One region of the Sporosarcina pasteurii genome, then DNA from elsewhere that is predicted to be linked to it. Evidence: riboswitches for the same ligand, from Rfam matches in the RefSeq annotation. Region 1 holds a riboswitch; each other region holds the start of a gene.
The links. Region 1 has a riboswitch for thiamine pyrophosphate ahead of thiM (hydroxyethylthiazole kinase). Riboswitches for the same ligand answer to the same signal wherever they lie in the genome.
Positions count from the first base shown of each region.

Region 2: it holds a riboswitch for thiamine pyrophosphate, as region 1 does, so the genes downstream of both, thiT (energy-coupled thiamine transporter ThiT) here and thiM (hydroxyethylthiazole kinase) in region 1, are expected to answer to the same signal.
Region 3: it holds a riboswitch for thiamine pyrophosphate, as region 1 does, so the genes downstream of both, tenA (thiaminase II) here and thiM (hydroxyethylthiazole kinase) in region 1, are expected to answer to the same signal.
Region 4: it holds a riboswitch for thiamine pyrophosphate, as region 1 does, so the genes downstream of both, AB1H92_RS14815 (thiamine phosphate synthase) here and thiM (hydroxyethylthiazole kinase) in region 1, are expected to answer to the same signal.

Region 1 is NZ_CP160452.1:3,168,948-3,172,292, reverse strand. Features, by position in the region: gene AB1H92_RS15475 (histidine phosphatase family protein) at 139-693, shown strand; gene thiW (energy coupling factor transporter S component ThiW) at 747-1,223, opposite strand; gene thiM (hydroxyethylthiazole kinase) at 1,235-2,002, opposite strand; TPP riboswitch at 2,086-2,193, opposite strand; TPP riboswitch at 2,540-2,646, shown strand; gene thiD (bifunctional hydroxymethylpyrimidine kinase/phosphomethylpyrimidine kinase) at 2,719-3,345, shown strand, end outside.
Region 2 is NZ_CP160452.1:2,756,423-2,759,767, reverse strand. Features, by position in the region: gene map (type I methionyl aminopeptidase) at 1-568, opposite strand, end outside; gene AB1H92_RS13330 (DUF4870 domain-containing protein) at 691-1,032, opposite strand; TPP riboswitch at 1,119-1,219, shown strand; gene thiT (energy-coupled thiamine transporter ThiT) at 1,480-2,040, shown strand; gene AB1H92_RS13320 (tryptophan-rich sensory protein) at 2,097-2,834, opposite strand; gene AB1H92_RS13315 (M3 family oligoendopeptidase) at 3,015-3,345, shown strand, end outside.
Region 3 is NZ_CP160452.1:2,486,065-2,489,409, reverse strand. Features, by position in the region: gene AB1H92_RS11825 (ABC transporter permease) at 1-230, opposite strand, end outside; gene AB1H92_RS11820 (ABC transporter ATP-binding protein) at 227-976, opposite strand; gene tenA (thiaminase II) at 963-1,655, opposite strand; TPP riboswitch at 1,761-1,864, opposite strand; gene AB1H92_RS11810 (isoprenylcysteine carboxyl methyltransferase family protein) at 2,242-2,766, opposite strand; gene AB1H92_RS11805 (type III polyketide synthase) at 2,777-3,345, opposite strand, start outside.
Region 4 is NZ_CP160452.1:3,060,902-3,064,246, reverse strand. Features, by position in the region: gene AB1H92_RS14830 (ThiF family adenylyltransferase) at 1-325, opposite strand, end outside; gene AB1H92_RS14825 (thiazole synthase) at 322-1,089, opposite strand; gene thiS (sulfur carrier protein ThiS) at 1,092-1,298, opposite strand; gene AB1H92_RS14815 (thiamine phosphate synthase) at 1,312-1,908, opposite strand; TPP riboswitch at 1,980-2,088, opposite strand; gene AB1H92_RS14810 (Crp/Fnr family transcriptional regulator) at 2,236-2,934, opposite strand; gene AB1H92_RS14805 (cation-translocating P-type ATPase) at 2,946-3,345, opposite strand, start outside.

The DNA of each region.
Region 1 (3,345 bases):
AGGAGAATAGAATTCATACAGTCCTATTTTAGGTTTTCCAATGAATACTTAACGCTTAAACAGCGGTTAAATTTGGCAATTTAAGTTTGTGTTTTCATCTATAGGGAAAAGAAAAGTATTACGCAAGGAGGGAACATGATGGGGAAAACATTGTATGTTGTTCGCCATTGCCGAGCAGAGGGACAATCGCCGCATGCGAAGTTAACGGAAGAAGGCAGACAACAAACGAAAGCACTTGTTGATTTTTTTAGAACGAAGGATTTCGATCAAATTATTTCAAGCCCTTATCTTCGTGCAAAGGAGACCGCATGGCCGATAGCCGAATCGAAAAAACTTCATTTGGAACAGGATAGTCGATTATCAGAACGTGTCCTTAGCGACCGTAATTTTGAAGATTGGTTAGTTAAGTTGGAGGATAGTTTTCTAAATCTTTATCTTAAATATGAAGGTGGTGAGTCATCAATTGAGGCGATGACACGTGTGAAAAATATGGTAGATTCATTGCAAGAAGGCGCTCGAACGGTACTTGTTACACACGGCAATCTAATGACGCTCTTGTTACGGTGTTTTGATGAACGATTTGGTTTTACTGAGTGGCAAACGTTAACGAATCCAGATGTGTATGTCATTCATATAGAGAAAGAAGTGGCTCAAGTTGAAAGGATTTGGGCGGATCATTTTATTCATTTATGACGAAAACGTTCCATAGAATTTGTAGTTTGGAGTACAAATTCTATGGATGTTTGTTAGATTTCTAATTTTGTTCGAATGGCTGACCTGTTCAGGCGAGCGGCTAAAATGACGCCGAGTAACGCACCACTTACGCTTGATACGAGAAATGGGGGCATGAAAAAGAATGCTGTCACCGTTGTCCCCATTAAGATTTTTGCGTAAGGAACTGCAAATAAGGAAGCAATGATGCCAGTCCCAATCACTTCACCGATGGCTGCAAATGCTGGTTTTCCGAATCTTTGGTAGAGGATGCCCGCTAAATAAGCACCGATCATCCCGCCTGGAAAAGCGAGAAGCGAGCCAGTTCCTGTTAGGATTCGAACGAGTCCAGTTAAAAAAGCAATCGTCAATGCAGGAATGGGACCTAACGTAATGGCGGCAATCACATTGACAGCATGTTGAATCGGGTAGGCGCGCGCAATTCCTGCTGGAAAGGAAACAAATACAGAGCCGGCAACTGCTATGGCGACGAACATTGTCATGATGGTCATTTTTCGAAGGTTCAATGTGTAGGTTCCTCCTCGTTTAGTGCGTTTAGAAAGTGAACAGCAAAGTCTCCAGGTCCGACCGCGAGCGCTGCTGCTTTTTCTCCGGCTTTTTTATAGAAAGTTAGGGCTGTTGCCGCTGCTTCGACACTGTTTTCCTCAGCAGCTGCTAAAAATGCGCCTACGACACTACTTAATAAACATCCGGTGCCTGTCACTTTTGTCATGAGTGGATGTCCGCCCTCTATATAAAAGGTTTGATAACCGTCTGTGACGATATCGATTTCTCCAGAAACAGCGAGTAAACAATTATGTTTTTTCGCTACTGCTTTTGCAATACTTTCAATATCTGCATCACCTACGCCAGCATCAACGCCTTTCGCTGTCCAATCCACACCCGCGATGGCTGCAAGTTCGCCTGCATTACAACGAATGAGGGTAACGTCAACTTCTTGTAAGAGTTGTTGGATACTTTGCTTGCGAAAAGTAGTGGCCCCGACACCGACTGGATCGATGACGACAGGGATGTTTCGTTCCGTTGCGCTTTTCCCCGCGTGAATCATAGCTTCTAGCGTAGTTGGATTGAGTGTTCCCATATTAAGAACCGTTGCATCTGCCACGGCTGCAATTTCAGCAACTTCTTCCATGGCATCCGCCATGATCGGTGAGGCGCCTAGTGCAAGTAATCCATTTGCTTGGAAGTTGGCAACAACGATATTGGAAATGCAGTGTATCAGAGGATTCTGTTGTCTTAATGCTGCAAGTAGATGATTGTTTTTCTTCATAAATCATTTGGCTCCTTTTTTAAAATAGAAAAAGCCGCTCCTATATATAGTAGGAAGCGGCCACGATTTCGATATGGTGTAAAAGAAACGCGGATCCACTTCCCTCCGCTGGTCTAAACCAGATCAGGTTCAAAGAGTCCGCATATGTATATGCATCTCAGCCTTTCACAAAGGCACCTCCAGTGGCAATAAACTATTTGAATTTAGATTCACTATAGCATAATTTTGCTAGATGAATCAATTTCACAATTGCTTATTTTTATAATATAGATGAATTTAAGTATCCTTACTTTTTTAAAAGTTCATCTTAATGATGAGGGTGTCTCGTTGATTGTAGTGGAAAGCGTCCGCCCGGAACGGAAATCAACATAGTTCGTACTTTATTGTAATTAGGATAAAGTTTACATTTGATGACAAAAAATGAGTAGATTTCGGCAAAGGTTATTCAGTTAAATTTGTAAAAGTTTCTTAAAGGTTCTGTGAACAAGGCAATATCCTTGTGTAAATGTGCTATAGTGAATAAAAGCTGAATAGTTCTACAACCACTAGGAGTGCCTAACAAAGGCTGAGATGTATATGTTTTGTACAGATCCTTAGAACCTGATCCGGATGATACTGGCGTAGGGAAGTGGCACGTCTTTTTGTATAAAAGGATGACCGCCGCTTTCTAACGTTACCGGAAAGCGGCTTTATTTTAAAAAAGGACGTGAGTTGAAATGGTTCAAATCGCAATGACAATTGCTGGTTCAGATAACAGTGGAGGTGCCGGTATTCAAGCGGATTTAAAGACGTTTCAGGAGCTTGGGGTATTTGGTACGTCCGCATTAACAGCAGTGACGGCACAAAATACGCAAGGAGTTCATGCGATCCAATCGATAGATCTAGAGATCATCGCCGCACAAATTGAAGCCATTTTTACGGATTTTCCCGTGCATGCTGTGAAAACGGGGATGTTGTTTTCATCAGATATTATTAAAGTCGTGGCTGAGCAATTAAAGAAACAGGAAATTCCGCTCGTCATTGATCCTGTGATGATCGCAAAAGGTGGGGCTTCTTTACTTCAGGAGGAAGCAATTGAGGCGTTGAAGAATGAACTTCTTCCTATTGCGACAGTAGTGACACCCAATATTCCAGAAGCTGAAGTTCTGACGGGGTTACGTATCCAAAACAATGCGGACATAGAAAAAGCGGCCAAGCATATATTGGCATTAGGGGCGCAATCCGTCGTCATTAAAGGGGGACATCGGGTAGACGTACCTGATGCGGAAGATTTATTTATGTCTGCCGCAGGGGAGAAGTTTTACGTACGTACGCCTTGGATTGACACAAAAGATACACATGGG
Region 2 (3,345 bases), 410 kb from region 1:
TTTTATCCCATGCATCATAATAGTTTAAAATATGTTGAGGTTCCTCGTGCAAGGCAGTACCAATGCCGTGACCTGTTAAATTACGAATTACGTTAAGTCCGTGGCTTTTCGCTTCTCGCTCAACTGCTTTTCCAATACCACTTAGATTAGATCCTGCTTTTACACGTGTCATTGCACGATCAAACGCGCTTTGCGCAACATCACATAATTTTTGTTTACGCTCATCTGGCGTCCCAACGACAAAAGAAATACCCGTATCAGCAAAGTACCCATCGCAAGATCCAGAAACGTCGATATTTACAATGTCCCCATCCTTAATCACGCGCGATCCAGGAATGCCGTGTGCAACTTCATGTTCAACGCTAATGCATGTATATCCCGGAAAGTCATATTGGGAAATTGGCGCAGAAACAGCACCTTTTTCTTTGAAAAGACGGCCACCCAGCTCATCTAATTCTTTTGTCGTTATGCCAGGGACTGCTGCATTTTTCATTGCATCTCTTATTTCTGCAACAATTTTACCGATTTTTTTAAGTCCATTTATATCTTGTTCTGTTTTAGCAATCATTCAAAACAAATCCTTTCTTACCGTTCATTTAATTACATCCTACACTATACCATATAAAAATTAGAAATAAAAAAAGCCTGTACTCTAAAAAAAGAGTTCAGGACCAATTTTGAATGAAGTTGTTATTTTAACACCTTTACACCTTGAAAGACATTCCAAATAATAATCACAATAAATAACAAGCTATAAATAAGCGTGAATAGAAAAGGGGCTATGCTCCAAAAGTCAAAACTACCGTTGACAATCGTCATCATTCTCTTCTCAACAGTAAGCATGGAAAAGGAGAAAATAATCACACCACAAATCAATATAACAACTGGAACAAAGTGTGAAATAAGGGAGCGTTTTGCATGATATTTAACTTCTAGTTCCTCAGAAACGAAATAGATTACAAACGGTAATAATAAAGGAAAAAAGAATACACTAAAATAACAAAGGGCACTTAATATTTTTTTATTCGACATAAAAATGAAAACCTCCTTCCAAAGCTAGGGGCATATAAGTATAGCTTGCTTAATATAGTGAACTCTTATACAATTAAACTGATAAGTATTACCACAAGGGGAGCCTATTGGCTGAGAAAGAACAATCTGTTCTGACCCTTTGAACCTGTAAGTTCATACTTGCGTAGGGATGTGGATGGAAACAGACATGTTGTCGAAGTGAAGCACACTTCGCCTTATATGAAGATGTTCCGTTCTACACGGGATGTCTATTTTTTTTGCTTAAGACACGATAAAGTTTGGAATACCTTTGTAAATCTTGATGTAGTGCGTAGGTACCCTACTGCGCTGTTAGATTTAAAACATTAGGCAATTTATTACGGCTTTAAGATAAATGGTGTCGAGAAAATATAAGAGAACGGGTTTGTTCATTACATCTCTACAAGACATGTAGGGAGGAAAATTGTTATGCAAAGGAAAAGATTACAGTTTTTAATGGAGGTAGCCATACTCGGGGCTTTATCATTTATTTTAGATAAACTTACGGTTTTTGTCATGCCACAAGGTGGTTCAATTACACTGTCTATGCTACCAATTATTGTCATGGCATTCCGTTGGGGCATCAGTGGTGGTTTACTAACAGGATTTCTAAGCGGTTTATTACAACTGATTACTGGTGGGACGATATTTCATTGGGCGCAGGCTTTAATGGATTATACGTTAGCTTATACATTGGTTGGGATTGCAGCAATTACTGGAATTTGGTTAGCAAATAGTATGGCCAAAGGGCGCAAAGGGAGTATGGTTGCAGCGATTGTCATCGGTTCGGTTATTGGTGGTCTTCTACGATTCTTTATTCATTTCGTTGGAGGAATTGTATTCTTCGGAGAATATGCTCCTGCTGGCCAGCCGGTTTGGTTATATTCTTTAGTCTACAATGCAAGTTACATGATACCTTCTATTTTATTATGTAGCATTGTGGCGAGTTTGCTATTTACAAGCGCACCAAGATTATTAAAAACAGCATAAAAAAACGTCTTTCTCTATACTTTTGGAGAAAGGCGTTTTTTAAAATACATATTGTGTCATTCGCTGGCAGATACCTGTTTATTTTTGAATAGATAAAAGCATGCACCAATGACGGCGGTTAAGAACAATGCAGCAGTAGTCACGAATAGAGAATCGAATCCATTTTTTACTGCGATTCCAATAAATCCCCACATAAAAACAATATTAAATGCCTTATCTTCATAATGATATAAAAAATGAAGGGCGATTGCGGTTGCTAGTGTTAAAAAGATGACGGCCCATAATGATTGGCTAATTCCAAAGCCACTCCATTCGACAAATACCAACGTATAATTAATTAAAATAATAAAAGAAAATACACTCCAACCGAAAAATATTGAAATTGGTACGCGAAACAAAATGAGGTTTTCGGTTTTGGGATATGAAAAATAAATGGCAGAGATGGTAAGTAACAATCCAACCATTATAATAATTGCCCACATAAAGAACTCATAATGCCATAGGAGAATCAAAAGCATATTGAATAGTAAGCTTATGATGAAAAACAAAAATCTAATGTTGAACACTTTTCCTGATTGTCGTCGTTGATGTCGCCAGAATCCGAGGAGCCAAGTCACTAAGAAAATATATATTAGGATCCAAATCAGAAACACATAGCTTGCAGGTGTTAACAGCACAGGGAGTCTATTCATAATTTCAATAGCGGTGATTCCATTAAAAGGAACGATTTCTGCAGTGCCAATAACGATAAGACTAACGAAAAGAATTATTGCCATACTAAAAAATCGAATCATGTTAAAATCCTCCTATCTATAAGTATACAGAGGAAAATTGTGTTTTACGGTAAAAAGTGTGAAGTTTTCGTCACAAATATCAGTTCGTAGCAAAATGTATTGGTTCGCATATCGAAATTACATGCTACAATAGAAGTATCTATTTAGAAAATTGGAAACGTAAGAGGGGGAAAAATACAGATGAAGTATTCGGAAGTTTGGGATTTAGATGTTTTCTTTAAAGGTGGGAGTAGTTCACCCGAATTACGTACACATCTTGATAATGTGAAAGAAAAAATAAATGTGGTAAAAGAAAATATTGATATATTTGATATACCAACATCAGTGAATGAATCGCAAGAAGTCTTTCGCTTAATTGAATTGGTAAAAGACACAGCCGTGAATTTAAGGCAAGCGGGAGCAGTCATTGGATGTTATTTAGCTGCCGACACTACGGATAAAAAGGCATTGCTTTTACAAGGTGAAGTAGGGGCACTCGGTGCAGAATTTCAGACGGTTATGTTGAAATTTC
Region 3 (3,345 bases), 680 kb from region 1:
ATCCAAACTGCAATTGCTGTTCCTAAAATGATTGATAGCGTAAGACCCATGACGATAGATAATAAAGTTATGGGTAAATGATCTAGAAAAAGAACTTCTTTTAATTCCCATAGCCGAATGAATATTTGTAAAGGAGACGGTAGAATAAATGCTTTATCGATGATTCTTGCACTTATTTCCCACAAAATTAGGAATCCCACTACAATCAAAAATGAGGCAGTATTTCTCATAAAGCGACCTCACTTTGAAGAGTGCTAAGTAAACGGTCCTTTAATGCCAACATTTCAGGAAGATTTAAATCATTTCTTGTACGTTTACCTTGTAATGGCACAAAGATTTCTTCAACGTCCGTCACAGGTTTATTTTTCAATAACAAAATTCGGTCCGATAGAAAGAGTGCTTCCTCCACATCATGGGTAATGAATAGTATCGTAGATTGTCTTTTTTTCCATTGCTCTAGTAACCATTCTTGCATTGATAATTTAGTAATTGCATCGAGTGCAGAAAAAGGTTCGTCTAATAAAAGAAGTGGATTTCCTGAAAGAACAGCGCGCAAAAATGCAACGCGCTGTTTCATCCCTCCAGATAATTCAGCTGGATATTTATCATCTGTGCCTTCTAATCCAAATTCTTTTAATAAAGGTTGTATTTGTTGATAGGCGGTTTGTTTATCAATCCCATTAATTTCAAGTGGTAAATAGGCGTTTTCCAAAATCGTTCGCCATGGTAAAAGTAAATCTTGTTGGGGCATATACGCTACTTTCCCAAGTCTGTCCCCATTTTTATTTCCTTCAAGTGTAATGTCACCAGTCAATGGATGCTCGAGACCAGTAACTAGCCGGAATATCGTACTTTTTCCAGAACCACTTACACCGACGATGGAAATAAATTCACCTGGATGAACAGAAAATGAAAGGTTTTCTAGTATTTTACGTTTTTCGTCATAGCCAAACGAAACATTGTTAAATGCCAACATCAGCAGTTTCAGCACCTGGCCACATTTGCTTGTTGTTCGCCATATCCCAGAACATATATTCAAATCGTGTCGTATTTAAAAAGATTTCTTCTAATTTTTGTAACTCATGCTCAGGTTTACCTTCCGCCACTTCGTTCATTAAGTCAATGCACCAGCTTGCTAGTTCACCGAAGGCTTCGGAAGAATACATGCGTATCCAGTCGCCATATAATGGGTGGTCTGCTGCACCAGGGATTTCATTTAACTCTTTTCCAATTTCCCAATAACTCCAAGCACACGGTAAAACTGCAGCAACAACTTCTGCAAGTGTCCCTTTTTGACTGACGTGTAACATGTAGTGTGTGTATGCTAGAACAATTGGGGAAGGCTTTGCGTTCTCAAGTTCTTCTTCTGAAATGCCGAATCGCTCAGCATATTTTCGGTGAAGCGCCATCTCCGTATTCAATGTACCTTCAAGTAGTCCAGCGAATTTCCCCATAGTTTCAACATCATCTGCTTTCACTGCGCCGATTGCAAATACTTTTGAGTAATCGATTAAATATAAGTAATCCTGCACCATGTAAAAACGAAAGTTTTCTTGATTAACAGTTCCATCGCCAATCCCTTTTACAAACGGATGATTATGATTCTGTCTCCAAATTGGTAATGTTTTCTCATGCAGGCGGTCAGTAAATTTCATTTCATACCCACTCCCTATTAATTTTTCCAATTAAAAAATCCACTCCTTGAAGAAGAAGTGGATTGTAGACAGTCAGAATTCCCCAGAAAATAGACGGGTCGAATTTATACGTCTGCACCTCTTCCTTACGCCAGTATTACCTGGTTCAAGTTAAAAGGGTTTAGGCATTCGCCAGTCTCAGCTCTTTTCGAGCACCCCTAGTGGTGGATCTTATGAAATTGGATTCAACTAAGTATAAGCATAGAAAAAAGAGAAAGTCAAATAATTGATTGAAAATAGGTGGAAAGACGCAACGGGATTATTGGAGCCGAATAGTTAGTATAGCCATCAATAAAATTCGTTTAACTCAAAGTGCGTAGGGCGGTATTTGTGAATGAGTCAATGCTGCCGATTCGAATCGTAAAATTTCGGGATATCCGCCGAAACTGTAATTATCTTCGCTCTCTGTAGCAGTATGTCCTAGGAAATCAATAGGATGTCCAATCAATCTTGAGATGTCCTCCGAAATGGGCGTTATCTCCGCTCTCCGTTCCAAGATGTACGAGCAAATCACCAAGATATCCGCCCAATTCCTAAATCCCCACCTCTAATAAAAGACATCACTGTAATTCGTCAATTCTTTCAAAGCATTTTCTTCAATCGGAATGCGAATCGATAACATCCATATATTTAATAAAGTGAAGGTAATGGCAGTAAAATAAGCGTTAAATAAAAGTGGGATGGATATTAATTCGATGGCAACAATTAAATAATTAGGGTGACGTAAAAATTTGTAAGGACCTTTTTTTACCACATTCGCGTTTGGAAGAATCATTATTTTTGTATTCCAAAACTTACCTAAAGAAAATAAACACCAAAATCTGCCTACTTGCGCAAGAAGGAAAAGTATCAGAAAAAATCCCCAAAGCGGGGAGAGTGTTCGTTCAAATAGAATGACTTCGATAATGAATGCAATAAAAAATGAACTATGAAGGAGGATCATGAGCGGATAATGTGAAGCGCCGACCTCATAGCCGCCTTGCTGAACAATCCACTTTTCATTTTCTTTTGCAACGAGTAATTCAGTAAGTCTTTGCGTGATGACAATCATCATTAATATCGTTAAAAACAAATAAGACCCCTCATTCCCATTGTAATAATAAAAGTTCACCACAAAAACCAGGCCCTAGCGCTGCCATTAAACCATAGTCTTGAGAGGCCGGTTTGTTTTCAATAAAGCGTTCTAATACATATATAATTGTAGGGGAAGACATATTCCCATGTTCACTCAATATTTCTCTGGAAATGTTTGTTTTTGTTGGTTGAAAATGAAGCGCATTTTCATATGCTTCTAGCACTTTTTTGCCACCAGGATGAGCAATGAAATGCGTTATATCTTCGTTTGTTAATTCATAATCACCGAGAAATTCATGTACAAATGGTCCGAGCCATTTTGTAATAATGCTTGGAATGCTCTTCGAAAAGATGACGTGAAGTCCACTGTTTTTAACATCCCATCCCATCACGCCTTCAGAATGCGGCATGAACTTTGATGCAGTGCCAATTATTTTAGGGGATGGGTGTCGAGCTTTAATCGTGGATTGTTCACCTGAAATTAGTGCGCAAGCGATACCGTCTGCAAATAACGAAGCCCCGACGAGATTGCTTTTTGAGTAATCTTCTTTTTGGAAAGTTAAACTACAAAACTCTA
Region 4 (3,345 bases), 110 kb from region 1:
TTTCAGCTGTCACATCAACGACCATTCCTGATACATCCACATCCCCATTAATGCTTTTCAAACGTTTCTCCGCTGCCACTGCTTTCGGCAATTGATCGATAACGTCTTGTTCTGTATACAGTTGTTGACGGTGCAAATTGGTCCAATCAATGATATCTCGGTCAACAATGGTCACACGCTTAACGCCAGCGCGTACCAACATTTCTCCAGAGGAAGAACCAAGTGCGCCAGCCCCGAGAATAAAGATATTTGCTGCGCTAATTCGTTTTTGTCCTTCTATCCCAATCGGTGCGAACAGTTCTTGTCGTGAATAACGGCTATTCAATTTGGCAAGAGTCCTTCCATCGGACTGCTAGCTACTGCGTAGTCACGTTCAGGCATCCGTCCAGCCTCAAAACCAAGTCGTCCCGCTTCAATGGCAAGTTTCATCGCTTCTGCCATTTTCACTGGGTCCTTTGCTTCGGACACGGCCGTGTTTAATAAAACAGCATCCGCGCCGAGTTCCATCGCATAGGCTGCATCTTTTGGAGAACCAATGCCAGCATCAATAATGACAGGGACTTCCGACTGTTCGATAATAAAGGACAAATTCAGTGGGTTTAATATGCCGCGACCTGATCCGATAGGCGCTGCACCCGGCATGATGGCATTGACACCCATTTCACATAATCTGCGGGCAAGTACAACGTCATCAGATGTATAGGGAAGTACGATAAAACCTTCATCCAATAACATTTCTGTGGCACGTAACGTTTCAACTGGGTCTGGCAACAAGGAGTGGTCACAGCCAATAATTTCTACCTTAACCATGTCACATAAACCAGATGCCTTTGCCAGTTTTGCGATACGTACAGCTTCCTCAGCTGTTTTTGCACCAGCGGTATTTGGAAGCAAAGTATATTTTGATAAATCAAGTTGTTCTAAGAAATTTGGTTGTGATGGTTCAAAAACGTTCATTCGACGGACTGCGAATGTTAAAATTTCTGCTTCAGAAACACGAACAGCTTCTTTTTGAGTTTCAAATGATGGGTATTTACCAGTCCCTAACAATAATCTCGATGAAAATGAATGATTTCCTATTTTAAGCATGTTCATCCGCCTCCTACAAAGTGAATAATTTCGATCTGATCACGGTCCATAATCGGTTGATCATAAGCGCTTTTATTGAGAATGTTTTTATTCAATTCCACAATTAAAATTCTTTCCTCGAGATTTAAGTGTTCGAGCAATTGCTGGACACTTTCAACGTCTTTTGGGATTTCTTGTGTGTTCCCATTTAGTTCAATTGTTTTAGTCATTGATAATCCCCCTCTATGTATGAATGGCATCATAATACTCTTTGGCGATGTTTTTCGGATGTTCGCTTTCAAATATAGTAGACATTATCGCCACGCCTGCAATCCCTACTTCTCTTAATCGTTCGATATGACTTGGTCGAATGCCGCCAATCGCGTAGACAGGAATGGTTAGCGATGAAACAATTCGCCGCAAGTCATCGGTTCCGCGTGGTTGCAATCCAGGCTTTGAATTTGTTTTAAACAAATGACCATATAACACAGACTCTGCGCCATCCGCCTCAGCAACTATCGCTTCTTCAAGTGAGTGGACGGATTTTCCGAATAATAGCGCTGGATACTGCCGCATTAAATCAGGAAGTGGTAATCCGCCTGGCAGTTGTACTTTATCAATTTGTTCGGTATTTGCAATAGTAGGTTTTCCGTGGACAATCATTTTCTTTACGTTAAAATTTACTTCCTTAAGCTTTTGAATTAATTTCAAGATCTCTGTATCCGTTTTCGACTTTTCTCTTAAAATAACTGCGTCAATATACGGTTCAATCGCTAGTAATGTTTGAATTAATTCATCTATCGACATACGGTCATTCGTCACTGCAATGAGCTTCATCATATCCTCCTTTACACAAAAAAGACTACTTCCGCAGTAGGAAAGTAGTCGTCAAAGACAGTATTAATACATAAATAATCTGACGGCCACTTCCCTACGCAGGTCCAAACCTGTTCAGGTAATAAGGGTATCAGAGTTGTACTCTTCTCTCAGTCCTTTTCAAGGATTCCCCTAATGGTCAATGTTATGTTGAATTTTCAATCTACTATTAGTGTAGCATAGAGTCTTTTTGAATGAAAGAAAGGAGTAGGAATTACTGGAAAAGCAAGAAAATGGTTAGTTGCTTTCAAAGTATTAAAAAACCACCCTGTATGGATGGCTTTTAAGCGATTAGACGAGTAGTAAACTATCTAAATCTAAAATCTCTATTTTGCTGGGTGTATGTTGTCGAATCCATCCAGCCTCTTCAAAGTCAGCTAGTTTTCGACTGACTGTTTCGGGTGTTGTCCCAAGATGAGAAGCGAGGTCTTTCCGACTCATCGGCAGTGTAATGCGTTTACTTTTCGTTTCCTCTACTACATCCGCAAGGTACATCGCGATTCTTGTTTCGGTGGATTCCAACGCAATGCTTGCCGCCTGCTTTTCGGTTTTTGACAATCTCGTTGAAAACTCAGTGAGGACTTTTAAGGAAATTGCGGGATATTTCAATAAAAACTGTTGGAAATCTTTTCTTCCCATCACACATAATTCTACAGGTTCCATCGCTTCTGCATAGGCATCGTGCACGGATTCAGAGAATAAAGAAAGTTCTCCAGTGAAATCACCTGGTTCTAGAATACGCACAAGTTGTTCTTTGCCAGTGTCTGATAAACGATAGATTTTCACCCGTCCCTTATGAACGATATACAGCCCATCTGACGGTTCATTTGCTCGATAAATTGTATGGCCTCGTGGATGCTTTACAGAATTTGTAGTTTTGACAATCTCACTCATTTCGGCAGTTGTTAAATGGTTAAAAATCGGCACAATAGAGATGCACATTTTCTGCATCTCCACGGCTCTATGTTCGCAATGATTGTTTTCTGTCAACCTTCTCCACCTCATTCAGTTTGCAGTATTGGCGTCGCAGTCTCTTTTTTACCGTTCTTGTTATTATAACGCATTAATCGAACAGCGTTAAGAATAACTAGAAGCACACTTAGTTCGTGAATGAGCATACCTGATGCTAAAAATACTTTTCCGAGTAGGACACCTGCCAGTAAGATGACAACTGTTCCTACCGCAAAGAATGTGTTCTGTCGCATATTACGTACAGTGGCTTTTGCTAAAGAATAGGCGTGTGAAAACTGGTCGAGTCGGTCTGCCATTAAAACAACATCCGCAGTTTCCATTGAAATATCCGTTCCGCCTTCGCCCATTGCAAGCCCGATATCGGCAGTCGCGATGGCTGGTGCATCATTAATACCGTCTCCTGCCATAGCAACACGGTGACCCGCATTT